Regions from separate parts of the Arthrobacter sp. I3 genome, predicted to be linked through region 3. Evidence: riboswitches for the same ligand, from Rfam matches in the RefSeq annotation. Region 3 holds a riboswitch; each other region holds the start of a gene.
What was found. Region 3 has a riboswitch for thiamine pyrophosphate ahead of Y706_RS0102945 (ECF transporter S component). Riboswitches for the same ligand answer to the same signal wherever they lie in the genome.
Positions count from the first base shown of each region.

Region 1: linked by a shared signal. The riboswitch ahead of Y706_RS0119160 (bifunctional hydroxymethylpyrimidine kinase/phosphomethylpyrimidine kinase) and the one ahead of Y706_RS0102945 (ECF transporter S component) in region 3 are both predicted to bind thiamine pyrophosphate.
Region 2: linked by a shared signal. The riboswitch ahead of thiO (glycine oxidase ThiO) and the one ahead of Y706_RS0102945 (ECF transporter S component) in region 3 are both predicted to bind thiamine pyrophosphate.

Region 1 is NZ_KI914954.1:70,741-83,560, forward strand. Features, by position in the region: gene ileS (isoleucine--tRNA ligase) at 1-673, shown strand, start outside; gene Y706_RS0119120 (bifunctional folylpolyglutamate synthase/dihydrofolate synthase) at 677-2,035, shown strand; gene Y706_RS0119125 (DUF4233 domain-containing protein) at 2,039-2,494, shown strand; gene ndk (nucleoside-diphosphate kinase) at 2,579-2,992, shown strand; gene Y706_RS0119135 (hypothetical protein) at 3,117-3,605, opposite strand; gene Y706_RS0119140 (dienelactone hydrolase family protein) at 3,779-4,501, opposite strand; gene Y706_RS0119145 (flavodoxin domain-containing protein) at 4,566-5,204, opposite strand; gene Y706_RS0119150 (vitamin K epoxide reductase family protein) at 5,277-5,948, opposite strand; gene Y706_RS0119155 (Rne/Rng family ribonuclease) at 6,432-9,704, shown strand; TPP riboswitch at 9,853-9,950, shown strand; gene Y706_RS0119160 (bifunctional hydroxymethylpyrimidine kinase/phosphomethylpyrimidine kinase) at 9,933-11,558, shown strand; gene rplU (50S ribosomal protein L21) at 11,961-12,269, shown strand; gene rpmA (50S ribosomal protein L27) at 12,331-12,594, shown strand; gene obgE (GTPase ObgE) at 12,712-12,820, shown strand, end outside.
Region 2 is NZ_KI914964.1:6,938-10,704, forward strand. Features, by position in the region: partial or broken gene Y706_RS26870 (RNB domain-containing ribonuclease) at 1-656, opposite strand, end outside; gene Y706_RS26875 (ferritin-like fold-containing protein) at 698-1,411, shown strand; gene thiE (thiamine phosphate synthase) at 1,408-2,106, opposite strand; TPP riboswitch at 2,133-2,253, shown strand; gene thiO (glycine oxidase ThiO) at 2,247-3,557, shown strand; gene thiS (sulfur carrier protein ThiS) at 3,554-3,767, shown strand, end outside.
Region 3 is NZ_KI914902.1:38,093-50,912, forward strand. Features, by position in the region: gene Y706_RS0102900 (MFS transporter) at 1-606, opposite strand, end outside; gene Y706_RS0102905 (Na+/H+ antiporter subunit A) at 832-3,888, shown strand; gene Y706_RS0102910 (Na(+)/H(+) antiporter subunit C) at 3,885-4,406, shown strand; gene Y706_RS0102915 (Na+/H+ antiporter subunit D) at 4,403-6,031, shown strand; gene Y706_RS0102920 (Na+/H+ antiporter subunit E) at 6,028-6,573, shown strand; gene Y706_RS0102925 (MrpF/PhaF family protein) at 6,570-6,848, shown strand; gene mnhG (monovalent cation/H(+) antiporter subunit G) at 6,838-7,227, shown strand; gene Y706_RS0102935 (DUF4235 domain-containing protein) at 7,324-7,587, opposite strand; gene Y706_RS0102940 (heme-degrading domain-containing protein) at 7,627-8,172, opposite strand; TPP riboswitch at 8,360-8,503, shown strand; gene Y706_RS0102945 (ECF transporter S component) at 8,570-9,217, shown strand; gene Y706_RS0102950 (ABC transporter ATP-binding protein) at 9,246-10,901, shown strand; gene Y706_RS0102955 (energy-coupling factor transporter transmembrane component T family protein) at 10,898-11,701, shown strand; gene Y706_RS0102960 (UDP-N-acetylglucosamine 1-carboxyvinyltransferase) at 11,807-12,820, shown strand, end outside.

The DNA.
Region 1 (12,820 bases), on a different contig from region 3:
GCTGCGCAAGGCCGCGAACCTGCGCGTGCGCCTGCCGCTGCAGGAACTCACGGTCGTGGCACCGGGCGCGGACGCGCTGGGCGGCTTCGCCGCCGTCGTCGCCGATGAACTGAACCTGCGCTCGGTCCGCCTGCTGGACGCCGAGAACGCCTCCCCGGAGGAGTTCGGCATCGAGCAGAAGCTCGTGGTCAATGCCCGGGCCGCCGGCCCGCGCCTGGGCAAGAACGTCCAGCAGGCCATCAAGGGCTCCAAGTCCGGCGACTGGTCGGTCAGCGACGCCGGGGTGGTCACCGCCGGCGGCCTCGACCTCGAACCGCAGGAGTACACCCTGGAAACCGTCGTGGCCGAGGCCGCGGAAGGCGAAGGATCCCGCGCAGCGGCGGTCCTGCCCGGCGGCGGGTTCGTGGTCCTCAACACCGAGGTCACCCCGGAGCTGGAAGCCGAGGGCATGGCCCGTGACATGGTCCGCGCCATCCAGCAGGCCCGCAAGGACGCCGGACTCAATGTCAGCGACCGGATCAGCACGTCCGTCACGGCGAAGCAGGACGTCGTCGAGGCGCTGCTGGCCAACGCGGAGCTGGTCAAGACCGAAACCCTGACCGTCGAGCTGGAAACCCTGGCGGCCGACATCAAGGACCCGCAGGTCAGCGTTGCCAAGAAAGTTGGAGCCTAAACCATGACCGATGAATTCTCCGTTGAAAGCGTCTACGCCGAGCTGCTGGGCCGGGCGCCGGAAAACAAGATGGAGCCGCGGCTCGCCCCGCTGCACCGGGCCATGGAAATCCTGGGGGAGCCGAACAAGGCGTTCCCGATCATCCACGTCACCGGCACCAACGGCAAGACCTCCACGGCCCGGATGATCGAGGCCGGGCTGCGCGCCCACGGCCTGAGCACCGGCCGGTACACGAGCCCGCACCTGTCCAAGGTCACCGAGCGGATCAGCATCGACGGCGCCCCGGTGCCGGATGAGACGTTCGTCCGGATCTGGGACGAGATCCGTCCCTACCTGCAGATCGTGGACGGCGAACTCGAGGCGGCGGGCGAGCCCCGGCTGACCTACTTCGAGTGCCTGACCATCCTGGGCTTCGCGGTCTTCGCTGACCAGCCGGTCAACGTCGCCGTGATCGAAGTGGGCCTGGGCGGCATCACCGACGCCACGAACGTCGGCGACGGCCAGGTGGCCGTCGTCACCCCGATCTCCCTGGACCACACCGATCTGCTGGGCGACACCACCGGGGACATCGCCTACGAGAAGGCCGGCATCATCAAGCCCGGCAGCTTCCTCATCAGCGCGGCGCAGCCGGTCGACGCGGCCCAGGTCCTGCTGGAGAAGGCCAAGGAAGTCAACGTGCCGTTCCGCTTCGAGGGCGTGGAGTTCGGCGTCGAATCCCGCACCGTCGCGGTCGGCGGCCAGATGGTCACCATCCAGGGCATCGCCGGACGCTACGAGGACCTGCTGGTGCCGCTGCACGGCGCGCACCAGGCCGAGAACGCCGCCGTCGCCATTGCCGCGCTGGAAGCGTTCTTTGGCGGGGAAAAGGCGATCGACGCCGAGATCCTGCAGGAGGCCTTCGCCTCCGTCACCTCCCCGGGACGGCTTGAGGTGGTCCGCACCGCGCCGACCATCATCGTGGACGCCGCCCACAACCCGGAGGGCATCCGGGTCTCCGCCGAGGCCATCCACGAGGCCTTCAACTTCACCAAGCTCGTGGTGGTGGTCGGCGTGCTGCGGGAAAAGGACGCCGAGGAGATCCTGCGCCAGCTCAAGGAATCCCTCGGCGGCCTCGCCACCGAATACTGCTTCACCCAGTCCAACTCGCCCCGGGCCGTCCCGGCCGAGGACCTGGCCGAAATCGCGGTTGACCTGGGCTTCGGCGAGGAGAACATCCACGTCGCCGGGAAGCTCGATGACGCCCTCGAATGGGCCGTGGAACGGGCCGAAGCCGACGACGAGCCCGCCGGCGGGGTCCTCGTGACCGGTTCCATCACGCTCGTCGCGGACGCCCGGATCCTGCTCGGAAAGGCGGACGCGTAAGCGATGGCGAAACTCACCAAAGCCCAACGCGAATGGCGCCCGGGCATGCCCAAGAAACGACGTTCCACGAAGGTCATGTTTGCCTCCACGGTCCTGCTGCTGGAAGCATTCGTGGTGCTCTTCGGGACACTGGCCGTCTTTGGACTGCACCGGAACGAATACCCTGCGGCCCTGGTCTTCTCGGTCGGGATCGGCCTGTGCCTGGTCTTCGTCTTCACCTGCGCTGTCCTCTCGAAGCCGTGGGGAGTGGCTCTGGGCTGGGTCCTGCAGCTCGTGCTGATCCTGGGCGGCATCGTGGAACCGGCCATGTACCTCGTCGGCGCGCTCTTCGCCGTGGCGTGGTGGTACGGGATCCGGACCGGCATCCGGATTGACCGGGAAGCTGCCCAGCGGGAGCGCGAGCAGGCCGACTGGGACGCCGCCCACCCCCAGGGCCCCGCGCCGGGAAACAGCGCCTGAAACAGCGCCTGAACCTGTGCCCGGGCACCTGGCCCGAACCCCGTAGACTTGACCTAAATCCCACCCCAACACATTGGAGCAGCTGTGAGCATTGAGCGCACCCTCGTCCTGATCAAGCCCGACGGAGTCGCCCGCAACCTGTCCGGCGCCATCCTGAGCCGGATCGAAGCCAAGGGCTACACCCTGGCCGAGCTCAAGAAAGTCGACGCGAGCCGCGAACTGCTGGAGCAGCACTACGAGGAGCACGTCGGCAAGCCGTTCTACGAGCCGCTGGTTGAGTTCATGCTCAGCGGCCCCGTGGTCGCCGCGATCTTCGAGGGCCACCGCGTCATCGAGGGCTTCCGCACCCTCGCCGGTACCACGGACCCGACGACGGCGGCGCCCGGCACCATCCGCGGCGACTTCGGCCGCGACTGGGGCCTGAAGGTCCAGCAGAACCTGGTCCACGGCTCGGATTCGGCGGAATCCGCCGAGCGCGAGATCAAGATCTGGTTCTAGCCCGAATTTCGGGACACCCCCACCGAGGGGAAAGTTAAGGCCAATGTTCGTACCGGACATTGGCCTTAACTGTCCCCTCGCGGCGGTTGGGGCTTCTCGGCCCGCTCCGGGCCGCGGGGACCTCTCAGCGGCTGGCGAGGCGCACTAGATTCGAGAACTGGCGGGTCTGCATGACCCAATGCGCGGGCTCCAGCATGGTGATGCTCAGGATGGGTTGCAGCCATTGTGGCTGTAGCGACCAGTACCCGCTGACTACCAGCCGGGTGCGCTCACCCGCGGACTCCCGCAGCTCGAATCCCCAGAGCGAGTCGGTGCAATAGCGTGGCCGGGTTCGTGCCGGGTCGAAGGGACGCCCCCGGAGATCGATCGACATACGCAGGCCCAGGAACCGCTCGGGTTCAAGCGCCGCGACCGCCCACCACTCGCTGCCGTCGGGCTTCGCCGCCAGGCGGTCACCAGCGGCGATCTCCTGCCACTCGGGATGGATGCTCTCTGTGCTGCGGCGCCCGAAGTTGTCGAGACGGTCCCAGCTGTACCAGCCGGCGCGATCCGTTCCCATCTGCACCAGCCAGGGCCACACGTGCGAAGGGGGCGCATCGATGGTCACCGCCATGGTCGCCCCTCGCGTGCTGCCCGGAATCAACCCCGCCCCCGGGTAAGGTCCCCGCACTTCGTCAACGGTCGCGCCCCAGCGAAGCAGGCGTGGCCGCACGAGTGTCAGGTAGCCGGCAGTGAAACCGGCCACAGCGCCCGCTGCCAGCAAGGCTCCCCTCGGTGCAGGGTGCATCATCGCGCTTCCCCTTCATTGGTCAGGTGTTCCCGGAAGAAGCCGAGGATGCGCAGACGCGCGTCCTCGGCGGAGGGCTCGTGGTAACCGGCCGCAACCAGCTTCGCGAGCACCTTGTCCCCGAATGTGAGCTCCGACGGGCCATGCCTGTTGAGGAAGCCGTGACCGGCGTCGGGATAGACCTTGATGTCATGGTCTATCCCGACGTCGGCGAGCAGCGGCTCCAGACGCGCCGGGACCTTGCGCACTCCGGGCCAGCGGTCCCTGGCGCCGTAGCTGCCAACGATGGGGCAAGCCCGGGGCATTGCGCGGGCAGTCCCGTCATCGAGTCCGCCGTAGTTGACGCTTGCCGCGGCGAAGTCATGGTCCGGGGCCAGCATGAGGGCGAACCCCCCGCCCATACAGAAGCCGATCACGCCGATCCGGCCGGTGCAGCCGTCCCGTCCGGCCAGCCACGCGCGGGTGAGGTCCAGGTCGCCGAGGGGCCGCCAGCCGCGGATGAGGGACCACAAGCACGCCGCCCTGCTGCCCCAATAAAACAGGTCAGGTGCCACGGCGAGGAACCCCTCGCCGGCCAGCCAGTCGGCCTGGTCTCTGGTGTCACGGCTCAGGCCGAGTGCGTCATGGATGACGACGACGCCGGGCCACGGACCGGCACCGGCCGGCGTCGCCGCGTAGGCAGGCATGTCCCCTCGTTCGGCGTGAATGCTCACAACGGTCATGGGTCCTCCCGTGCACGCACCACCGCGCCGGGCGCCGCGGCCGGGATGCGCAGTCTCGATGGCATTAGCCTGTGATGCTGCCTGAAGACGTGGACGAAGCAGGTTTAGCGAGTTGGGCCGTAATCTGATCCGTCCATTCGTCGACTGCCGCCCAGTCCCGCAAATCCCCAAATCGGCCGCCGGTGAGCCTGAACAACACCCGGAGCGGTGCCGGCATCTGGCCGGCCTGGTAGACGCCGGAGAAGAGTTTGTGGCCTCGAAGCGGAACTTCTTTGATCAGGACTTCTGCCAGACGTTCCTGTTGCATTGCCGCGCCGCGCCGGCGAATCGGCTTTGGCAGCGCATCCGCCATCCCTACACTGAAGGCCCACACGGGCCGACTGGCCAGCTCGCGGGCATGGTGTTTGAAGAACAGCAAAGCCGGGGGCAGCCAGGCCTGGTTGTGGACGGCGCTGCCGACCACGACAGCCTCATAGCGGGAGAGGGCCCCGACGTCCTCCACGGACCGGCACTCCACCTCGCCCAGTGCACCCGCCATGCGGGATGCCATATGTTGTGCCATCTCCCGGGTGGACCCCAAAGCGCTTGCATACGCAATAAGAACAGTCATCATGAAGCCTCCGGTCTTCCTTCCTCCAGCCTTATGTAACCTGCGTGCGCGGGGTCGTGCCATAAGTCCCGAGATGGGCCCGGAGCCTCTCATCGAAGAGACAGCTAAGGCCAATGCCCGGCGCGAGCATTGGCCTTAACAGTCTCTTCGACGCGGTTGGGGCGTTTAGTAGCCGGAGGTACCGATGAAAACCTGGATGAAGGCGAAGAAGATCGTCGCGACGACGGCGACGTACAGCAGCGCCGTAATGATCCAGCCGGAGTCGCCGATCACCTTGGTGGGACCGGCGGGCAGGGCAATCACGCCGTGGGAGATGTTCCGGACGCTCACCCAGACGAACAGCGGGATCATCACGGCCCAGACGATCATGCAGAACGGGCAGAGGATGTGGATGGCGTACAGGGCCTGGGACCAGAGCCAGACCACGAACGCGAAGCCCAGCGTCACGCCCGCCTGGAGCCCCAGCCAGTACCACCGGGAAAACCGGGCGCCGGCCAGGATACCCATGGCCGTGGTGATGATCACGGCGAAGGCGACGATTCCGATGAACATATTGGGGAAGCCGAACACGGAACTCTGCGGTGTCTGCATGACCTGGCCGCAGGAGATCCACGGGTTCACGTCGCAGACCGTGACGTGGTTCGGGTCCTTCAGGACCTCCAGCTTCTCCAGCACCAGGGCCCCGGATGCGAGCCAGCCGATGACGCCGGTGATCAGCAGGAGCCAGGCGAACGGGCGGTCGCGGGTCATCGTGGGAAGGGGCCGCGCCGCGGGGGCCGGGCCGGAACCCGGTTGGTGCACGGTCGCGTCGCCGGCAGTGCTGGAGATGCTGGGCATGGAAATTGAGTCCTTTTTTAGTCGTCCTGACCGGGTGCTTCTTGCCCCGATTGTAACGCCGGAGGCTGAGCAGCGCCGGAGAACGGCCCCGCCGGCCGCGCGCGGCCGCACCTGCTGCACTTCCGGCCCCGCCTGCCCCTGCTTTCACGGCTCCTGTGAGACAATGATCGTGGCTGGAACCCGATCCACATCCGGATTCCGGTCCGGCGATTTTGTTTCAAGACCGCCAATGATGAGCAGGGAGCTGCGGATCCTCTGATTCCAGCTGTCCCGCAATGCCATTGGACGGCACCTGGTTGTGGCGTGTAGGTCAACGGGTTCCAAAACAATCTCGCCGGCCCTCCAGGGCTGCCGCACCCCACTGCCGGTGCGAACCTGAGGGTATTCAATTGACTTCTGTCAATGCCTGCGGGTGTTGACGCATATTTGCCCCCAAGGGGCGCCGAATGTGGCGGCGCATCAGGGGCAGGAGTGTCGCCACATATGGATAATGACCAGGTAGTAGCCGGAAACGAAGAACTAGTAGTCACCGGGGAAGCGCAGGGAACTGCGGAAGCAGAGGCTCCGGTAGCGCCGAAGAGGGCCGTACGGACCCGCCGGAAGGCGCCCGTCGCCAAGGTCAACGCCGCGGAGGCGGCCGAGGCTGTTGCCGAAGCTGCGGCCCTGGCCGACGCGGCCGGTTCAGATGAGCCCGTCCGGGGCCGCCGTAAGCCGGCCAACGTCGAAGCAGCCGTAACTGAAACTGTTGAACCCGAAGCTGCTGTATCTGAAACTGCTGCAGCCGAGACTGCGGCCAAGGCGCCCGCGCGGCGCACCCGGACCCGGAAAGCTGTAGCAGCCCCGGAACCGTTGCCTGCCTTCGCCGGCGACGCCGAAGCCGGCGCACCTGCCGCGGCTGAGGCCCCCGCAGCAGCTGGCGCTGACGCAGCTGCCGCCGCAGAAACGGCCGCAGGGACGGTTGCAGAGAAGCCGGTCCGCCGCCGTGCCAGCCGTGCCAAGGCCGCCCCGAAGGCCGAAGAAGCACCCGCGGCAGTACTCCCGGCCGAAGAAGCCGCCGCGGCGGAAGCACCCACCGCGGAAGCCGCCGCAGCCCAGCCTGAAGAGCCGGAAGCCCGCCCCGAGGAAAGCCCGGCCGCGTCGCTGTTCATGGAACCGGGTGCCCTCACTTCCGTCATCTTCCAGGCCCCGGACCTGAGCACTGTGGTGCGTCCGGCCCCCGTTGCCGCCGCTGCAGCTGAGCCCGAGGACGAGGAAGGCGACGAGGACGAGGACGCCGGCAACCGCCGTCGGCGCCGCAGCCGCGGCCGGCGCGGCCGCACCCGCACCTCTGCCGAGTCCGACACCGAGTCGGAAGGCACCGAAGAAGAGGGCGACGAAGGCTCCGAGGTAATCCTTGAAGACGGTGTGACCTCCCGCCGCCGCCGCCGCCGTCGCCGTGGAGACCAGGACCTGGAGCTGACCGGCGGGGAAGGCGACGATCCGCCCAACACGGTGACCCGCGTCCGTGCGCCGCGTGCCATGGCCGAGGCGCCGGTGAACAACCGCGTCACGTCCGTCAAGGGCTCCACCCGCCTGGAAGCCAAGAAGCAGCGCCGCCGCGAATCCCGCGACACCGGCCGCCGCCGTACCGTCATCACCGAGGCCGAGTTCCTGGCCCGCCGCGAGTCCGTGGACCGCCAGATGATCGTCCGCCAGCGCGACGACAGAATCCAGATCGGTGTCCTTGAAGACGGCGTCCTGGCCGAGCACTTCGTGTCCAAGACCCAGCAGGACTCCCTGATCGGCAACGTCTACCTGGGCAAGGTCCAGAACGTGCTGCCCTCCATGGAAGCCGCTTTCGTGGACATCGGCCGCGGCCGCAACGCCGTGCTCTATGCCGGTGAAGTGAACTGGGAGTCCGTCAACCTCGAGGGCAAGCAGCGCCGCATCGAGAACGCGCTGAAGTCCGGCGACTCCGTGCTGGTCCAGGTCACCAAGGACCCGGTCGGCCACAAGGGCGCCCGTCTCACCAGCCAGATCTCACTGCCCGGCCGGTACCTCGTGTACGTGCCCGGCGGTTCCATGACCGGCATCTCCCGCAAGCTGCCCGACGTCGAACGCAACCGCCTCAAGCGGATCCTCAAGGACCGCCTGCCCGAGGACGCGGGCGTCATTGTCCGCACCGCGGCCGAGGGAGCTTCCGAGGAGGAGCTGACGCACGACATCAACCGCCTCCGCGCGCAGTGGGAAGGCATCGAGAGCCAGTCGACGTCCACCAAGATCCTCGCCCCCGAGCTGCTCTACGGCGAACCTGACCTGACCATCAAGGTGGTCCGGGACGTCTTCAACGAGGACTTCTCCAAGCTGATCGTCTCCGGCGAGGAAGCCTGGGACACTATCGAGGCCTACGTCACCTACGTCGCACCGGACCTCGTGGGCCGGCTTGAGAAGTGGACCAAGGACACGGACATCTTCGCGGCCTGGCGCATCGACGAGCAGATCCACAAGGCCCTGGACCGGAAGGTCTTCCTGCCTTCGGGCGGTTCGCTAGTGATCGACCGCACCGAAGCCATGACCGTGGTCGACGTCAACACCGGCAAATTCACCGGCTCCGGCGGCAACCTCGAGGAAACCGTCACCAAGAACAACCTGGAAGCGGCCGAGGAAGTCGTCCGGCAGCTGCGCCTGCGCGACATTGGCGGCATCATCGTGATCGACTTCATCGACATGGTGCTCGAATCCAACCGCGACCTCGTGCTGCGCCGCATGGTGGAGTGCCTGGGCCGGGACCGGACCAAGCACCAGGTGGCCGAGGTGACCTCGCTGGGCCTCGTGCAGATGACCCGCAAGCGGATGGGCACCGGGTTGCTGGAAGTATTCGGCGAACAGTGCGAAACGTGTGCGGGCCGCGGCATCGTCACCCACGACGAGCCGGTGGAGCACCGCCGTGCCAACACGGTCGCCGCGGAGCACTATGTGCCGCGCACCGAGGCGCAGCCTGCTGCCCGACCGGAACGCAAGAGCCGTCGCCGCGGCAGGGGAGGCCAGGGCGGAGAGACCGCGCCGGCCGCATCCGCGCCCGTCCACGCCGAACCCACCGAGGCCGAACGCCACGCCAAGGCCGAGGCCACCCGGGCCGCGCTGGCCAACATCGCCGCCGCAGCGCACGCCGCGCACCTGCACGACGGGGAGGCAGCCGCAGCCAGCGACGCCGGGGCCCGCCAGGCCGCCGTCGACGCCGTCACGCAGCTCGCAGCCGCCGACGAGGCAGCCGGCCGCCCCGCAACGGTGCTGACGTTTGGCGGCGAGCAGGTGGCCCTGCCCTTCGTCGAGCACGCGGAGGACGCGCCGTCACCGGCCCTGACCCTGGACCTGCTGACCGAGGCTTTCGCAAACCTGGGCGAAGCCGAGGCCGGCAAGCCGGACCAGGCCGCCGGCCAGGCCGCCGGCCTGGCGGCCGGGCAGGCAGCGGCTGTTGCCGCACCGGAAGCCACGGCGCCCGAGGCGCCGTCGGCCGTCCGCGCTGCGGAGGCGCCGGCGTCACGCACGGCTGACACCACGACGCTGCGCGGCCGCCGCGCACGCCGCAACCGGAGTGCCAGCCGCGCCCAGGGTGCAGCCAACGAAACCTCTGTGGAGCACCGCGAGGCAACCCGGCCGGCCGCGGCCGGATCGGTCCACGAGGCCAAGGCTCCCGCTGCGGCCAGGCCTGCGTCCCTCCCGGCCGGCAACGAGCCGATCATCCTCGGCGTCGGCGTGCCGGCGTCGGAGCTGTAGTCCTCCGCGACTGACCACGTCCCCGTCCGGTCATTATTTCGACTGGTCGGGTTGCGGGTCCGGGTCAGGGCAGACGTAACATACGTCCGCCCGGGCCCGGGCCCGCTCGTGCGTTAACGGGTCCGCAGGGTGGCAGCGGCTAGGCTGGAACACTGACACGGGGTGCCGGGCATCGGGCCGGCTGAGATCCAGACCCGTTGAACCTGTCCGGTTAGCACCGGCGAAGGGATGTCTGCCTTGTCCGCGAGACCGAATCCGTCCGAGTTCCTCCCGCCCAATTTTCTGCACAGCGAGTCTCTGCCGGCGCCGCCGCGCATTCCCCGTGTGCTGGCCATCGCCGGCTCCGATCCCTCCGGCGGGGCCGGAATCCAGGCCGACCTGAAGAGCATCGCGGCGAACGGCGGCTACGGCATGGCTGCCATCACCGCCCTGACAGCGCAGAACACCCAGGGCGTGCGTGCCGTCCACGTTCCCCCGGCGGCGTTCCTCACGGCGCAGCTGGACGCCATCAGCGACGACATCGGCATCGACGCCGTCAAGATCGGCATGCTCGGTGACGCCGCCGTGATCGACGCCGTCCGCGGCTGGCTGGAAAAGATGCGCCCCGCCGTCGTGGTCCTGGACCCGGTGATGGTCGCCACCAGCGGGGACCGGCTCCTGCAGGAATCCGCCGAGGCCGCCCTGCAGGCCCTCCTGCCGCTGGCGGACCTCATCACGCCCAACCTCGCCGAACTCGCCATCCTGCTCAAGGAGCCCGTCGCGGCCGACTGGTCCGAGGCCCTGGCGCAGGGCAAGCGGCTGGCCGCCCTGACCGGCACCACCGTTCTGGTTAAGGGCGGACACCTCCAGGGCGGCGGGCATGCCCACGGCGCCGGCGCCGACGGCCACGCCGCCGGCAACGGCGCCGCGGACGGCTGCCCGGATGCGCTGGTCAACACCGGCGGCCTGCTCGGCCAGGAAACGGTCGTGGTGTCGGGGGAGCGGATCGCGACGCGCAACAGCCACGGCACCGGCTGCTCCCTGTCCTCGGCCATGGCCACCGTGCAGGCCCGGGTGGGGGACTGGGAAGCGGCGCTGCGCGAAGTCAAGCCGTGGCTGCTGGGCGCGCTCCGCGAAGCCTCGGCCTTGGACGTCGGCTCCGGCAACGGCCCGGTCCACCACTTCCACCACCTCCAGCACCTCCAGGGCAGGCACGGTCCGGCAGTGGGGGAGTTCGCCGCAGCCCTGCGCGCAGGAGCCGCGGGCGATCTTGAGGCGATCTACGCCCTGGACTTCGTCCGCGGACTGGCCGACGGCACCTTGCCCGAGCACGAGTTCGCGTACTACCTCGCCCAGGACGCCATCTACCTCAACGGCTACTCCCGGGTCCTGGCCCGGGCCGCGGCGATTGCCCCCAGTGAGGCCGAGCAGCTGTTCTGGGCCCGTTCGGCGCAGACCTGCCTGGAAGTCGAATCCGAGCTGCACCGTTCCTGGCTCAGCACCCGCCCCACGGCCTCCACCCTGGGCCCGGTCACGAAATCGTATGTGGACCACCTGCTGGCCGCCTCGGTCTCCGGCAGCTATGGCGTCCTCGTGGCGGCGGCGCTGCCCTGCTTCTGGCTCTACGCCGAGGTCGGTTCCACGCTGCACCGGGAGTTCCTGGCCGGCGGCGCCCCCGGGGAGCACCCCTACGCCGGCTGGCTGCGGACCTACGCCGACGAGGACTTCGCCGCCGCGACCCGGCAGGCCATCGCGTACACGGACACGGCGGCCGGGCGGGCATCGGAGAGCGAGCGGGAGGCCATGGCCCTGGCCTTCCGGCAGTCATCGCGCTACGAAGTGGACTTCTTCGACGCGCCGCGGCTGTACGCCTGACGCGAGCTGGTCCGGACTACCGGTACGATAGTGGGGCACGGTTCCGGAAGTCGTTGCGGCAACACAGCTCAGGATGGTCAAGATCCCGGCCAAGAACATTGGCGGGGACTTTGCATCAAGACACTGTGGCGCCTATCACGGACTACCCGCCGGAACCAGCCTCATTTGCGGCCGAAGGCAAAATTAGCGTATTCTAGATCTTCGGTGCTTACGCCAACACTTGGGTTATGACCCTGAGAACAGTCCACTTGGAATTCCAAATGGATTTGTTCCGGGGGTAGCTCATGGGTTCCCCCGGGGAATCCACCGGCGTTGAGGCACAGCGTGAGCCGGTCCAAACAATTTGGCCCCTGGTTCCGCACGCAAATCTAGTAATAAACGTCGAGAGAAGTGAGTTCCCCAGTGGTGTACGCGATTGTCCGCGCAGGCGGCCGCCAAGAGAAGGTTTCCGTTGGAGACTTCGTTACCCTGAACCGCGTCCCCGGTGGAGCCGGCAGCACCTTTGAGTTGCCCGCACTGCTCCTGGTGGACGGTGACAAAGTCACGTCTGCTGCTGCGGACCTGGCCAAGGTAACGGTTACGGCTGAGATCCTCGAAGACCTCCGTGGTCCGAAGATCGTCATCCAGAAGTTCAAGAACAAGACCGGTTACAAGAAGCGTCAGGGCCACCGTCAGGAACTGACCAAGGTCAAGATCACCGGTATCAAGTAACTCTTCGTTACTGTTCAGGTTCCAGCAGATTCCCCAGAATTTTTGAAGGCAGGCATTTCAAATGGCACATAAAAAAGGCGCGAGTTCCACTCGCAACGGTCGTGACTCCAACGCCCAGTACCTCGGCGTCAAGCGCTTCGGTGGCCAGGTAGTTTCCGCAGGCGAGATCATCGTCCGCCAGCGCGGCACCCACTTCCACCCGGGCGCCGGCGTAGGCCGCGGCGGGGACGACACCCTGTTCGCCCTGACCCCCGGTGCTGTCGAGTTCGGCACCCGCCGTGGTCGCCGCGTTGTGAACATCGTGGCTGCTGCAGCTGCAGAGTAACAATAAGTTCTAAATCGGTGGGGCGGGCCATTAGGTCCGCTCCACCGGTGTTTTAACCGCATTACAATCATCTTGGGCCCCTTTGGGGGTCCGGGGAACAGCACTGAGGAGATCCACGTGGCGAGCTTTGTAGACCGGGTAGTACTGCACGTATCCGGCGGTACCGGCGGCCACGGCTGTGTCTCCGTCCACCGCGAGAAGTTCAAGCCCCTCGGCGGTCCCGACG
Region 2 (3,767 bases), on a different contig from region 3:
TCCTGTTCCGGCATGTTCAGGCTCGCGCCGCCGCGCAGGCGTTCCAGTTCCACCCGTTTGAGGCCTACTTCTTTCAGCAGCTGCAGCACGGGCGCCGCGGTGCCGGCGTCGAGCTCGGCCTGCACGCCCTTGTAGTTGAGCTTCGCGCGGCTGCGGACCTGTGCCCGGCGCACGAGGACCGAGGCGACCTCTGCCGCGGCGTCGAGCTCGAACTCCCAGACGAACGCCGCGCACAACTGCCCGGCGAGCAGGCTGCCGGCGGCCTCGCTGATGATCTCCGGATGCAGCGGAATCCGGCCGTCCGGGGTGTAGAAGGTCTGGCCGCGGCGCCGGGTCTCGGCGTCCAGCGCCCCGCCCGGGGCGACAAAGGAGGGAACGTCGGCGATGGCGTAGAAGACCTTGTAGCCGCCGTCGCTCCGTTCGATAAAGAGGGCCTGGTCCAAGTCGGTGGACGACGCCGGATCGATGGTCACGAACTCGACATGCGTGAGGTCAAGGTCCGGGAGCTTGTGCTCGGCCACCGCCGCCGCCGCGTCGCGCAGCACAACTTCGGGGAACGGGCCGGGCAGTTCCAGCGTGGTGCGCAACGCCTTGAGGGCCCCGGCAAGCTGGTTCTGCTGCTCGTGGACACTGGGGGTCAGGCGATGATGGGACACGAAAATCAGGGTAGCCCGATTTCCGCTATTAGTCTTGGATGATGAGCGCAACTGCGGACGATCCTGCCCTCTACAACAGCTTCCTTGCCGACCTGCTGGGAGTCTTGGCGTACGGCGAACTTTCCGCCTTCGAGCGGCTGTCCTCGAGTGCCCGGTATTCGCCCACGCTGCATGACCGTGCGGTGCTGGGCAGGATGGCCGTGGTCGAGTTCCAGCATTACGAACTCGTCCGGACCCGGCTCGAGCGCATGGGCCTGGATACGGAGGCCGCCATGCTGCCGTTCCAGCCCTCGGTGGACCACTTCCACGAACGCACGCGCCCATCGGACTGGTACGAGGCCCTCATGAAGGCCTACGTGATCGACACGGTCGCCGCGGACTTTTACGGCGTCGTGGGCCGGTACGTCGACGCCGCGACCCGTGAGTTAATCGGACAGGTCCGCTCCACCGGTGAGTCCACGGCCGTGCTGCAGGCGCGACTCAAGGCCGCCCTGGCCGATGACCCCCGGCTGGCGTCGCGCCTGGCGTTGTGGGCCAGGCGCCTGCTGGGGGAGGTATTGAACCACGCCCAGCGTGTCAGCGCTGAGCACGCGTTCCTCGGCGGACTGTCGGGGCTGGACGACGCCGGCGCCCGGGGCGCTGGTCAACGGCCTGGCGGCCGAACTCGCAGCGAATCACGCGCGCCGGATGACGGAGCTGGGTCTCGCCGGATAGTTTCAGTGCCGGCCGGCATTACGGGCTGGGGACCTGCTTAGGATGCGGCGGCGTCCAACGCCGCCAGCAAGGCTCCGGCGGCGTGGGCCGGATCAGCGGCGTCGGTGATCGCCCGGACCACGACGATCCGCCGGGCACCGGCATCGACTACCTGCTCCACGTTACTGAGGTCGATCCCGCCGATCGCGAACCACGGCAGCACGCTTTCGTTGACTTTGCCGGTTCCCTCCGCTTCCGCCCCGCCGATCGCCTGGGCGGCGTAGCGCACCAGATCGAGGCCGACGGCGGCGCGTCCGGGCTTGGTGGGCGTCGCCCACACGGGGCCCACACAGAAATAATCGAGCCCTTTGCGGCCGGGCGCGGCAGCGATGGCGGCGTCCACCTGCTTCGGGCTGTGGGTGGACAGGCCGATCACGGCATCCTTGCCGAGAAAGCCGCGGGCGGCGTCGAGCGAAATGTCCTTCTGGCCGACATGGAACACCGGAGCCCCGGACAGGGAGGCGATGTCCGCCCGGTCATTGACGGCCCACAGCCGCCCGTGGCGCTGCGCCGCGGTGTGCAGGACCTCCAGCAGTTCCAGCTCCTCGGAGGCCTCGAGCGACTTGTCGCGCAGCTGGATGATGTCCACGCCGCCGGCGAAGGCGGCGTCCACGAAGTCCTCGAAGTCGCCGCGGTCCCTGCGGGCGTCGGTGCAGAGATAGAGGCGGGCGGTGGTGTGGAGAGGGTCCTGGCTCATGGGACCAGCCTAGTTCCTCTAAACTGGGCGCATACCGCGGGAGCCCGCAGCAGCCATGTCGCCGCTGCCCGGCTGAGAGGGCGTCAGAGCCGACCGCTTGACCTGATCCGGCTAGTACCGGCGTAGGGAAGGAATTTTTCATGGGCACACGAGCAGGCCGTGCAGCCGGAGCCGCAAATGACGCCGCCGCCCAGGTTTGTGACACAGGGCCCGGTACCGCAGAGGGAATCATCGCGGGGGATACGACTGCCGACGTGGCCGTGATCGGCGGCGGGGTGATCGGCCATGGCATCGCGTTCGAGGCCATCCGCTCGGGCCGATCCGTGGTCCTGATCGATGATGCTCCCGGCAGCGGAGCCAGCTGGGCCGCGGCCGGCATGCTGGCCCCCGTGAGTGAACTGCACTACCAGGAGGAACAGCTCCTGGAACTGATGCTTGAGGCCTCCCGGTTGTGGCCAGGATTCGCTACGGCTCTCGACGCCGGTGCCGCCGGCGCGGATTCCCCGGCGGGTACCGGCTACTTAACGACGCCGACCCTGGCGGTGGGGGCCGACGCGGCGGACCGGCGCGCGCTCGCGGACTTGAGGGAAGTCCAGCAGGCATGCGGCCTGGCCGTGGAGCCACTGACAGTGCGCGAGGCGCGCACCCGGGAGCCCCTGCTGAGTCCCGGCATCTCGTGTGCCTTCGACATCCCGGCCGACCACCAGGTGGACCCCCGCCTGCTGATCACCCGGCTCGCCGGCGTACTCGGTGCGGAAGGCGGCAGCTTCGTCCGGCGGGGCGCGGCGGGCCTGCTGTGGCAGGACGGACAGGTGGCGGGTGTGCGGTTGGCCGGCGGCGGTTCCGTGCGGGCTGCGGAGACCGTGGTCGCCAACGGGCTCGGCGCCGCCGCGCTCGAGGAGCTTCCGGCCGGGCTGGCGCTGCCGCTGCGGCCCGTCTACGGCGACATCCTCCGGCTTCGCGTGCCTCCGCATCTGCAGCCGCTGCTCACGGCCACCGTGCGGGGCATGGTGCGCGGCATCCCGGTGTACATCGTCCCCCGCCAGGACGGCACAGTGGTGATCGGGGCCACCCAGCGGGAGGATGGACCGTCGGATCCGCACGCGGTTTCCGCCGGCGGTATTTACCAGCTGCTGCGGGATGCCCAGCAGCTGGTGCCTGCGGTCGCCGAGCTGGAGCTTTTAGAAGCCACGGCGCGGGCGCGGCCCGGCACTCCGGACAATGCCCCGCTGCTGGGGCGGGTCGCACGAGCGGACGGCGGGGACGTCCCGGGACTCATCATCGCCACAGGATTCTTCCGGCACGGCGTCCTGCTGACCCCCGCCGCCGCCGCCGTGTGCCGGCAACTCATGGACTTCACGCCGGACCCGCGCTGGGGCGGGTTCCGCCCGGACCGTTTTTCCCGCATCCCGGTTACGTCCGGGGACAGCCCCAAGAAGGAAGCAGCATGAACATCCGACTTAACGGAACGGAGCAGAGCGTCGCCGACGGCGCCTCCGTCTCCACACTCGTCACCCAGCTTACGGGCCGGAGCATCGGCCCCGACGGCCGCGCCGCCGACGGGCGGAAGCTCGGTGTCGCCGTCGCCCGCAACGCCGAAGTGGTGCCGCGCAGCCAGTGGCACGCCACGGCGCTCGCCGACGGCGACGACGTCGAACTTG
Region 3 (12,820 bases):
TATGTTGAGGCTGTCCGCGGTGGAGGCGCCAAACCAGTGCACGCTGGGCTGGACAAAAAGCTGGAGCACAATCAGCAGCGCCACGATGCCGCCGAGATACCCCATGCCCCAGCCGAAGCCGCTCACTTTGCCGATGTTCCGCGGGGTGGAGATCTGGGTGAGCATGGCGTTGTAGTTGACACCGGCAAACTCGAAGAAGACGTTGCCCAGCGCTATGAGCGTGACGCCCAGGATCAGGAAGTCCGGCCGCGGGAAGACAAAGAAGCACAGCCCGGTCAGGACGACGACGGCGGCCGTGTTGACCCCCAGCCACAGCTTCCGCCGGCCGCCCGTGTCCGAGCGCTGCCCGGTGACCGGGGCCAGGAGGGCAACGGCCACGCCGGCGACGGCCAGCGCGGCGCCCAGGACTGCCGAGGCCTGGTCCTCCCCGCCGAATGCCCTGGAGGTCAGGTAGACGGTGAAAACGAATGTTGTCATGACGGCGTTGAAGGCTGACGAACCCCAGTCCCACGAGGCCCACGCGAGGATCCGGCCCCGGTGCGGGACGGGACTTCCCGATTCCAGTTCCGAGGGGCGCATGGCCTCTGGGGCGGCGGCAGTGTTCATAGCCAGAATCGTAGCCGCCCAGGGCGTCCTCCGAGGGGGAGCGGGAGGGGGTTTTGCCAGCCGGGGTTTAACCCCGGCTTCACATTTGCGTCGAATTGTTCAGCGGCCGGTGTCCCGGCCAAAAGAATTTGTACACGCTTGGTAAACTGACGGCACCGAACCTAACAAATGACCCGCCTGCTCCAACTTGCTGACAATCGACTTTCTGACGTTGCGGAGATACCAGTGATCACAGTCCTTGCCGTGCACTTTGCGGTGGCTGCTGTGGCCCCGCTGCTGTTCCGAAAGTTTGGCAGGAATTCGTTCATTGCCCTGGCCGCGGTCCCCGCGGCCTCCTTTATCTGGCTGCTGCTGCAGCACGACGAAGTCTATTCAGGCACAGTCTATTCAGGTTCTGACGGGGCGATTACCGAAGTCATCCCCTGGATTCCCGGCTTGCAGCTCGAACTCGCGTTCCGGATGGATGCCCTGGCCTGGATCATGTCCCTGCTGGTGCTGGGGGTGGGTGCGCTGGTGCTGGTCTATTGCGCCCGCTACTTCAAGGACAAGGACGACTACCTCGGCGGTTTCGGCGCCCAGCTCCTGGCCTTTGCCGGGGCGATGTTCGGCCTCGTTACCGCTGATGACCTTCTGCTGCTGTTCATCTTCTGGGAACTGACCACGGTGCTGTCCTACCTGCTGATCGGCTACGCCCGCACCCGGCTGTCCGCGCGGCGCTCGGCGTTGCAGGCACTCGTGGTGACCACCGCCGGCGGCCTGGCCATGCTCGTGGGGCTCATCATGCTCGGTTCGACGGCCGGAACCTACCGGATCCAGGCCATCATGGACCTGGCTCCCGCCCTGGTCGCCGGCCCCGCAGGCGGGGTCGTGAACGCCGCCGTCGTCCTCATCCTGATCGGTGCGATCACCAAATCCGCCCTGGTGCCGTTCCACTTCTGGCTCCCCGGCGCAATGGCTGCCCCCACCCCCGTGAGCGCCTACCTGCACGCCGCGGCCATGGTGAAGGCCGGGATCTACCTTGTGGCCCGGCTGGCCCCCGGATTCGCGGACACCGCGGCGTGGCTGCCGATCGTGCTCGGCCTGGGCCTGGCCACCATGCTGGTGGGCGGCTACCGGGCCCTCCGGCAGACAGATATCAAGCTCATCCTCGCCTACGGCACCGTGAGCCAGCTGGGCTTCATGACCATGGTGGTGGGCCTCGGCACTCCCGACGCGGCACTCGCCGGAATAGCCCTGCTCCTGGCGCACGGGCTGTTCAAGGCCACGCTCTTCCTGGTGGTGGGCATCATCGACCACCAGTCCGGGACCCGGGACATCCGCGAGCTCTCCGGCGTCTACGGATCGGCCAGGGCACTGGCGGTCGTCGCGGCGATCGGCGCGGCCTCGATGGCGGGCGTGCCCCCGCTGGCCGGCTTCGTCGCCAAGGAATCGGTGTTCGAGGCCTTCCTCCAGTACAAGTCGGAGACCGGGACCGGACCCTGGCTCCTGGCCGGTGTGGTCCTGGGCTCCATCCTGACCTTCGCCTACAGCGCCAGGTTCATGTGGGGAGCCTTCGCCCTCAAGCCCGGCGTGGAGCCCACGGCCTTCAAGCCGGTCAAACCGGCGTTCCTCGCCGCGCCGGCGATCCTGAGCCTCCTCACAATCCTTTACGGGCTGTGGCCTGCCACCGTTGACGCCTGGATCCAGCCCTACGCGGAGCTTTTTGTGCACGGCTCCGAGGCCCCGCCCGGGCACCTGGCGCTGTGGCACGGCATCACCCCGGCCCTCGGCCTGACCGCAGTGACGTTCGTCCTGGGCCTGGCCATGTTCTACGGCCGCAACGCCGTGGCCCGGCTGCAGGCGCTGGTGCCGGGCTGGATCGACAGCGACCGTGCCTACCAGCAGACGATCGGCGCCCTGGACGACACCGCGGTATGGATCACCGGCCGGACCCAGCGAGGTTCGCTCTTCTTCTACCTGTCCGTCATCCTGACCGTGGCGTTCGTCCTGCCGCTGACGGCGCTGCTGCTGGCCAACAAACCGCTGCCGCCCGGTCTCTATGTCATCGATCCCGGCTCGCCGCTGCAGTTGGTGGCCGGCGCCGGAATCGTGATCGGGGCGCTGGCCGCGGTGCGCGCCAACAAACGGTTCCTGGCCGTCCTGATGGTGTCCGTTACCGGCTACGGGATTGCCATGATGTTCGCCCTGCAGGGAGCCCCGGACCTCGCCCTGACCCAGATGCTGGTCGAAACCATGATCCTGGTGGCGTTCGTGCTGGCCATGCGGAGCCTTCCGCCGGGGCTGCGTGACCGCACCGGCGGCAAGTACCGGGTCATCCGCGTGGTGATCGGCCTGGCATTCGGCGTCACCATGATTTTCGTGGCCATCCACGCCCTCGGCGCCCGGGTGGCGCCGCCGGTCTCCCTGCAGTTCCCGCAACTGGCCTATGAGGGCGGCGGCGGCCTCAACGTCGTCAACGTGACCCTGGTGGACATCCGGGCCTGGGACACCTTTGGCGAGATCTCGGTCCTGGCCCTGGCCGCCACCGGCGTGGCAAGCCTCATCTTCGTTCGCGGCCGCGGCGACCGCATCCGGACATCCGCGAGCGTCGCGGAAGGGACCGTGGGCCGGCGGACCGGGGTCAGGGGCAGCACCAGGGAAGACGCCGCCCTGGCGATGAACCGGCGGTTCGCTGCCGCCACTCGCGACGCCTGGCTGGTGGCCGGCCGGACCCTGGCACCCGAACGCCGCTCGATCATTTTCGAGGTGGTCACGCGCCTCATCTTCCACTCGATGATCGTGTTCTCCATCTATCTGCTCCTCGCCGGCCACAACCTGCCCGGCGGCGGCTTCGCCGGCGGCCTCACGGCCGGCCTCGCCCTGACCATCCGCTACCTGGCCGGCGGCCGCTTCGAACTGCGCGAAGCGACACCCGTCGGCGCCGGCACCCTGCTGGGGATCGGACTGGCCACGGCGGCTGCCGCCGGAATGACGCCGCTGCTGCTGGGCGGCGAAGTGTTCCAGAGCGCCATCGTGGAGCTGTGGCTGCCCGTCTTCGGCGACATCAAGTTCGTCACCTCGACCATTTTCGACATCGGTGTCTACGTCGTTGTCGTCGGACTGGCCCTGGATGTGCTGCGCAGCCTCGGCGCGGAGATCGACGAGCACTTCGAAGAGCAACCCGAGACGACCGAAGAGAGGGCCGCCGAAGACCAGGACAGCGGAGGATTCCCGGGCGGGGTCCCCGCCGGGTCCGCCGACGAGTCCGCCGACGCGGAAACCACTGCCAAGGGGAGAACATGAGCGTCAACCTGACCCTGCTGACGGTCATGGGCGCCCTCTACGCCTGTGGCATCTACCTGCTCCTTGAACGCAGCCTCACCCGGGTCCTGCTGGGCCTCATGCTGCTGGCCAACGCCACGAACCTGCTGATCCTCGCCACCGGCGGCTACGCCGGGCTGGCGCCGCTCTTCGACAAGGACACCGCGGCGGGGGACTACAACGACCCCCTGCCGCAGGCCCTGATCCTGACCTCGATCGTGATCTCCTTCGCCGTCACGGCGTTCATGCTGGGCATCATCTACCGCACCTGGGTCCTGGCCCGCCAGGATGAAATCCAGGACGACGCCGAGGACCGCCGCGTCGCGGAAACGCCGAGCTTCGATGCCGAGGATGACTCCGTGATCCCGGTCGAGACGTCGGAGTTCCCGCTGGCCACGGTCATGTCCGGTGACCGCGCCGTGCGGGCCGACAAGGCCGCCTCTGAAGAACAGCCCGGCTCCCTCAACGTTGACCCCAGCCCGGAAGGAGGCGGAGAGTGAACATCACCAGCCTTGCCCCGCTCGCCGTCGTACTCCCCATCCTGGGCGCCGCCCTGACCTTCCTGCTCATCCATCACCCCCGGGTCCAGCGCGCGGTCAGCATCGCCGTGCTGACGCTGACACTGCTGCTGGAATGCTGGCTGCTGGCCTCCGTCTGGGATGGCGGGACGGCCGCGGTGAACATCGGCGGCTGGCTGCCGCCCTGGGGCGTCGTGCTGGTGGTGGACCAGTTCTCCTCCCTCATGCTCGTGGTGTCCTCGGCCGTGAGCCTTGCGGTGCTGATCTACGCAACGGGACAGGGCATGGCCGACGGCGACCGCGACGCGCCGGTCTCGATCTTCCACCCGACCTACCTGATCCTCGTGGCCGGGGTGTCCAACGCCTTCCTCACCGGAGACCTCTTCAACCTCTACGTCGGCTTCGAGATCCTGCTGACGGCCAGCTACGTGCTCATCACCCTCGGCGGGACAGGCCCGCGCATCCGGGCCGGCGTGACCTACGTGGTGGTCTCCGTCGTGTCCTCAGTGCTGTTCCTGATCGCGATCGCCATGATCTACGGCGCCACCGGAACTATCAACATGGCGGACCTCGCCATCAAGCTCGGCGACCTCGACCAGGGCACCCGGACGCTGCTGCACGTCATGCTGCTGGTGGCCTTCGGCATCAAGGCCGCCGTCTTCCCGCTGTCCTTCTGGCTCCCTGACTCCTACCCCACCGCCCCGGCCCCGGTCACCGCGGTGTTTGCCGGGCTGCTGACCAAGGTGGGCGTCTATGCGATGGTCCGCACGGAAACGCTGCTTTTCCCGGGGGATGCGCTCAACGCCCCGCTCATGGTCGCGGCGCTGCTGACCATGGTGGTGGGCATCCTCGGCGCCCTGGCCCAAAGTGACATCAAGAGGCTCCTGTCCTTCACCCTGGTCAGCCATATTGGCTACATGGTGTTCGGCCTGGCCATGTCCACCGTGGCCGGCCTGGGCGCCGCGGTGTTCTACGTGGCCCACCACATCACTGTCCAGACCAGCCTGTTCCTGGTGACCGGCCTGATTGAACGCCGTGGCGGCAGCTCGTCCATGGACCGTGTGGCGGGACTGGCCAAGCTCTCCCCGGTCTTGGGGGTCCTGTTCTTCATTCCCGCCATGAACCTCGCCGGAATCCCGCCGTTCTCGGGTTTCCTGGGCAAGTTGGGGCTGCTTCAGGCAGGCGTGGAACTGGGGACGCCGCTGGCCTACGCCCTGGTGATCGGCGGCGTGCTGACGAGCCTGCTGACCCTGTTGGCGATCGCGAGGGTCTGGAACCGGGCGTTCTGGCGCAAGCCCGGGGACGCCGAACACCCGGATCCGGTGCTCCTGGCAGCGCCGGCCGACTCCGCCACGGGTGACCGGGCCGGCAAGACGAATGTGACCCTGCTGCCCCGCACCATGGTGGGCTCCACCCTGGGCCTGGTGGTCTTTGGCGTGGCCCTGACGGTCTTTGCCGGGCCGCTGTTCAGGGTGGCCGACCAGTCCGCCCAGGAGATGCTGGACCGGACCTCCTATATCCAGGCCGTGCTCGGCCCGGACGCGCCCGTGCCGCCGGTGCCTCCGTCGCTCCATCCGGCGCAGGTCCGGGAGGGCGGCGGGAAATGAACCGGAAAAGGATCTCGCTGCGCCAGGAACTGCCGCTGCTGGTCTGGCTCGTCTTTGTCTGGGGCGCGCTCTGGCAGAACTTCAGCCCGGGCAATCTCCTCTTCGGCGCCCTCATCGCGGTGCTCGTGGCGCGCATTTTTTATCTGCCCCCGGTGGAACTCGGCGGCCGCTTCAACGTGCTCCGCGCCGTGCCGTTCGCCCTCATCTTCCTCGGAAAAGTCGTCGCGGCAAGCTTCCAGGTCCTGTACCTGGCCGTGGTCCGCGGCCCCAACGTGGTCAGCGCGGTCGTAGCCGTGCCGCTTCGCAGCCATTCGGACCTCCTGGTCACGGCCACCGGGCACGTGATCTCGCTGATTCCCGGGTCCCTCGTGGTGGAGGTGGACAGGTCGACGTCCACGCTCTACATCCACGGCATCAACGTCCGCAATGCCGAGGACGCGGCCAAGCTGCGCAAAGAGGTCCGGGACACCGAGGCCGGGCTGATCCGGATCATGGGGACCAAAGCCGAACTTTCCGCCCTGACACAGGAGACCGCCGCATGATGCAGACCGTCCTGACGGTCACCGCCGTCGTATTGTCCCTGGCCGCCGCGGGGGCGATCGTCCGGATCGCGCGGGGGCCCTCGCTGCTGGACCGGGTTCTGGCCGCCGACGTGCTGCTGGCCATCTTCGGCGCGGCCCTGTGCATCGACATGGCCGCCAACCGGCACCTGAACAACCTGATGCTGCTCGTTGCGATTTCCCTGATCGGCTTCGTCGGCTCGGTCACCGTCGCCCGGTTCGTGGCCGACAGGCGGGAGGGCGTCCGTGAATCCTGACACAGTGATCGACGCCGTCTCCGCCGTGTTCATGGTGACCGGAGCCCTGATGTCCCTCGCGGCCGCCATCGGGCTGCTGCGCTTCCCGGACCTCATGAGCAGGATGCACGCGGCCACCAAACCGCAGGTCCTCGGCCTGTTCCTGCTGCTGGCGGCCCTCGGCCTGCAGATGCGGACCTGGTCGGTGTGGCCCGTCCTGCTGGTGGCCTGGCTCTTCCAGCTGCTCACCGTCCCCGTGTCCGCCCACATGGTGGGCCGGGCCGGCTACCGGACCAAGCACCTGCACCCGGAGCTGCTGAGCTCCGACGAGCTCGAGGCGGTAGTCCAGAAGGCCGCCCAGCAGGCGGCCACGCACGGAGCGGACGACGACGACCGCTGAGCCCCCGACCGGGCCCGGCGGACCCGGCCGGCACGTCGACGGACGCGGCCGGGGCCTTCGACTGCCGCGGCGGGCGCCGCGGCTGGTCGGGTCAGGTCAGACGACGTCCTGGGTCTTGGCGAAGCGGGTGATCGCGCGCTGGGTGCCGCGGTTGGCGAGCACCTGGATGATGGCGCTGACCGATGCGGAGATCAGGGCGAACGTCAGGGCCGAACGCAGGGTGGTGGGGACGTCGTCCTCCTGGCCCTTGGGCGGCTTGTTGCCCGTGGACTTTTCCCACAAGGTGTCCACCAGCTTGGTGCCGGCAAAGCCGGCCAGGAGGCTGACGCCGGTGCCGAGCAGCTTGATGAGGATGTTCATTCTTCGGTCTCCTTGGGACGGGAACGGTTTTCCCCTAGCCTAGCGTTCCGGGGTGAGGACCATCCGCAGGGCCTCGACCACGAGTTCGTGATCCGCCTTCTGGGGCAGGCCGGAGACGGTGACGACGGCGACGGCGCCCGTGCCGCGCACGTAAATGGGGAACGCCCCGCCGTGGGCGGCGAACTCCGACTGATCCCACCAGGCGTTGTCCTCGATCCTTCCGCCGGCGGCGCGGGCCCGGAGGCCGACCAGCAGGGACGGGACCTCGTACCGCATGGCGGTGCGCTTCTTGGCGTTGATCCAGCGCTCATTGTCCGGTGTGGCGCCGTCCAGTGCGGCGTGGAAGAGCACCTGCTGGCCTTTGGTGATGTCGACGGCGATGGGCAGCGAGCGTTGCCTGCCCAGCTCGACAAGGAGGAGCCCGAGGTCCAGGGCGTCATCCTTGCTGAACGACGCGAACTGGAGCGCCTCTATCTCGGCCAGCACGCGGCCGATGAGCGCCGCCAGGGAACCCTGCGGCTGCGGCTCGCTGGAGTCGGGATCGTATTCCCCGGAGGGATCTTGGGTGACCGGTGTGTGCGACAAAATATTCCAGCTTTCCGGTGGGTGACGAGGCCGCCCGCTGGCGGGTCCGGGGGTCCGGCACGACGACTCTACCAAGAGGGTTTTCCGGGCCGCCGGGACTGCCGCCGTCCGCTCCGCGATTGTGACGGCACACCACTGAAAACCCGGCCGTCCGGGTGTAAACTGAGCCAGCCCACAAGGGCGAAAATAATTACGACAGGGGAGCGCCGCCGTCGGGCATCGCCGGAACAATCCGGGGAAACCTTTGGTGGGCGCTGAGAGTGCGGACAGCCGCAGACCCTCGAACCTGATCCGGTTAGTACCGGCGCAAGGGAGTCGAGTTCTCAGGGTGCGCGGAGGGCGGCGGAAGCCGAGACCGGCCGGCGCACCCTCCCCTCCTGTTCCTCAGGAGGACGACATGACAGATATTTCAGCACAGCATGGTTCCGCCAGCCGTTCATCCGCCCGGCGCAACTACAGCTGGCGTGTGGTGGACATTGTGGTGGCCGCGTTGATCGCTGTTGCCGGCGGCGTCATTTTCTGGGCCTGGTCCCAGGGCGCGAACCTGATCTCGACTCCGGTCAACGCGGTCTACCCGCCGTTGAGCGGACTCTACGCCGGCGGCTGGATGATCCCGGCGGTGCTGGGCATGCTCATCATCCGCAAGCCGGGCGCCGCGCTCTTCTGCGAAACCGTCGCGGCCACCGGCGAGCTCATCATGGGTTCGCAGTACGGCACCACGGTGCTGATCTCCGGCATCCTGCAGGGCCTCGGCGCCGAACTGGTCTTCGCGGCCTTCCTCTACAAGAAGTTCAACCTGCCCGTCTCCGTGCTGGCCGGCGCCGGCGCGGGCCTCTTCTGCGGCCTGAACGATTCCTTCCTGCCGTGGGGCTGGAACATCGCCTACGAAGCCGGCGACAAGCTCGCCTACATCGTCTTCACCACGATCTCCGGCGCAGTGATTGCCGGCGGACTGGCCTGGCTCGCCACCCGCGGCCTGGCGAAGACCGGAGTGCTGGGCTCCTTTGCCTCCCGCAAGGCCGCCACGGAGCCCGTCTTTTCCTGAGCCCCGTCGCTGAATCCTGCAGAGAATCATGAGATCTTCACCGGGCGTCCGGCCGGCCGCCGTCACGGCCCGCGGCTGGGGCTGGCGGCATGCCGGACGGACCAGGCCCGCGGTCAGCGGCCTTGACCTGGACATCCAGCCGGGGGAGCGCGTGCTCCTGCTGGGGCCCTCCGGCGCCGGCAAGTCGACGCTGCTCCACGCCCTGGCCGGCGTGCTGGGCGACGGCGCGTCCGGCGCCTCCGGTGACCCCGGTGACCCCGGCGACCCCGGCGACGCCGAGAACACAGACGAGACCGGCAGCCTCCTGATCGACGGCGCCGCGCCACGGGCGCAGCGCGGCCGCGCCGGGCTGGTGCAGCAGGACCCGGAAACGCAGGTGGTGCTCTCCCGCCTCGGCGACGACGTCGCCTTCGGGGCGGAGAACCTCGCCGTCCCGGCGGCGGAGATCTGGCCGCGCGTGCGCGAGGCCCTCGACGACGTCGGGCTGGGACAGCTGCCGCTGGACCACCCGACGGCGGCCCTCTCCGGCGGACAAAAGCAACGGCTGGCGCTCGCCGGGATCCTCGCGATGCGGCCAGGGCTGCTGCTGCTCGACGAGCCGACCGCCAACCTCGACCCCGCGGGCGTCCTGGAGGTCCGCGACGCCGTGGGCCGCTGCCTGGACAAGACGGGCGCCACGCTGGTGGTCGTGGAGCACCGGGTGGGGGTCTGGAAAGATCTGGTGGACAGGATCGTGGTGCTGCAGCCAGGGTCCGCCACGGACTCCGCGGTCTTGATTGACGGACCGCCGGACCGGGTCCTGGCCGAGGCGCGGGACATGCTCATCGGTGCGGGCGTCTGGGTGCCGGGCTACGTCCCGGCGACGCGGATGCGGACACCGGCGCGGGGCGCGGGACAGACTCTGCTCACGGCCGACGCGCTCGCGGTGTCCCGCGAACGGCCGCGGCGGGCCGGGCTGCGCGACGGCTTCCGCACCATCGCGCCGCGTCCGGTCCAGTCCGGGCTCTCCGTCCGGGTCCGCGCCGGCGAGGCGCTGACCATCACCGGCCAGAACGGCACGGGAAAGTCCACCCTGGCGCTGACAATGGCCGGTCTCCTGCGGCCCGTCGCGGGAACAATCTCGGCCACGGCGGAGCTGAGCAGTCCCGCCACCGGTCACTCCAGTGGCCGCGTACGCGACAGCGCCGGACCCGATCCCTACCGGTGGAAGGCCCAGCAGCTGATCGCCAGGATCGGAACCGTCTTCCAGGAACCCGAGCACCAGTTCGTCACCGGCAAGGTCCTCGACGAGCTCATGTTCGGGCCGCGCCACCTCGGCTACGGCGAAGACCGCGTGGACGAACTGCTGGAGCGGCTGCGGCTGACGGAGCTTGTGGACGCCAACCCCTACACGCTCTCCGGCGGCGAGAAGCGACGCCTTTCGGTAGCCACTGTGCTGGCGGCGCACCCCCAGGTGCTGGTCCTGGACGAGCCCACCTTCGGCCAGGATGCCAATACCTGGGCCGAACTCGCCTCGTTCCTCTCCGAGCTCCTCGACGCCGGCACCGCCGTCGTGTCCGTGACGCATGACGCCGAATTCAGCGCCGTCCTCGGTGGCGCCGAACTCCGCCTCCGGCCACGGGAAACCGCCGCCGCGGACGCGCCCGGCCCGGATCTTCAGCTGCCGGAGGGAGCTTCGCCATGAGGGACGCACTGAGCCTGCGCGGCAACCATGCGCTGCTGACCCGAGCCAACCCGCTCGCCAAGTTCACGGCGGTCACCCTGATCACCCTGGTCCTGGCGCTCTCCATTGACTGGGTGTCGGCGTCGGTGGCGCTGGCGTTCGAACTGCTGCTCCTGCCGCTGGCGGGCCTGACTGTGGCCGTGCTGTGGCAGCGCGGCTGGCCGCTGATCCTCGCCGCGGCGCTGGGCGGCTGGAGCACGGCCATCCTGGCGCCCGATTCCGGACCCGTCCTGCTCGATGCGGGGATCTGGTCCATCAGCGCCGGTTCCCTGCAGTTGGGGATCGGCTTCATGCTCCGCGGACTCGCGATCGCCTTGCCCGCGGTGCTGCTGATGAGCTGCACCGACCCCACGGATCTGGCCGACGCCCTGGCCCAGAACGCGAAACTGCCGCACCGGTTCGTCCTGGGCACCCTGGCCGCGATGCGGCTCGTCGGAATCATGGCCGAGCAATGGCAGACCATCGGCATGGCCCGGCGGGCCCGCGGCGTGGGCTCGAGCGGCAACCCCTATCAGCGGTTCCGCGCCACGCTGGGCCAGAGTTTCGGCCTGCTGGTGCAGGCGATCCGGAGCGCCTCGCGGCTCGCGGTGACCATGGAGGCCCGCGGGTTCGGCGGTGCCGCCCGGACCTGGGCCCGGCCCTCAACGTTCAGCGGACTCGATGCCTGGGTGCTGCTGGGCGGGCTCGGCATCGCAGCCGCCGCCGTCGCCGCGGCCCTCGGCGCGGGCACCTGGAACCTCGTCTTCCTCACCCGCCAGTAGACCGGCGCCGCCGGTTATCGCATGGCGTGGGTATCCGTGTGAGATTGACGCCATTCCGGCCGGAATTGCCGTGGTTTATAAATCATGCGTGATATTTTCGGGAGCATGACTCAACCGACTGCTGAACACGTAGGCATCCTGCTCCGCGAGGCGCGCGGCGCCAAGGGCTGGACCCAGGGGCAACTCGCGGCCGAGCTGGGCACCAGCCAGAGCGCCATCGCCCGGATGGAACAAGGCAAGCAGAACCTGAGCCTGAAGATGATCCAGCGCCTGGAGGCGATCGTCGGGCACAGCATCGTCAAGGTGGGCCGGCCCCAGATGACCCACCTGCGCGTCGAGGGCGGCCGCACCCTCGCCGGCGCGGTGGACGTCAACAGCAGCAAGAATGCCGGCGTCGCGCTGTTGTGCGCCAGCCTCATCAACCGCGGCACCACCACGCTGCGCAGGCTTGCCCGGATCGAGGAAGTCAACCGGATCGTGGAGGTGCTGACCAGCATCGGCGTCGAGTGCACCTGGCTCAACGCGAACGACCTCCAGATCCGCCGCCCCGCCGTCCTGGACCTGGCCTCCATGGATGTGGAGGCGGCCCGCCGGACCCGCAGCGTCATCATGCTCCTGGGCCCGCTGCTGGACGAGGCCGACACCTACCGGCTGCCCTACGCCGGCGGCTGCGACCTCGGCACCCGCACCGTGCAGCCGCACATGCAGGCACTGCGCCAGTTCGGCCTTAGCGTGGAGGCGAAATCCGGGTTCTACGCGGTGCAGGCGCCGCCGTCGGACGGTCACGACCGCTCCTTCGTGCTCAGCGAACGCGGCGACACCGTCACCGAGAACGCCATCATGGCCGCAGCCCACCGCCGTGGCACCACCATCATCCGCAATGCCAGCCCGAACTACATGGTGCAGGATCTGTGCTTCTACCTGCAGATGCTCGGCGTGGACATCGCTGGGGTTGGCACCACCACGCTGAAGATCACCGGCCGGCCGTCGATCGACGCCGACATCGAATACTTCCCGTCCGAGGACCCCATCGAGGCGATGAGCCTCATCACCGCCGGCATCGTGACGAACTCGGAAGTCACCATCCGCCGTGTCCCGATCGAATTCATGGAAATCGAA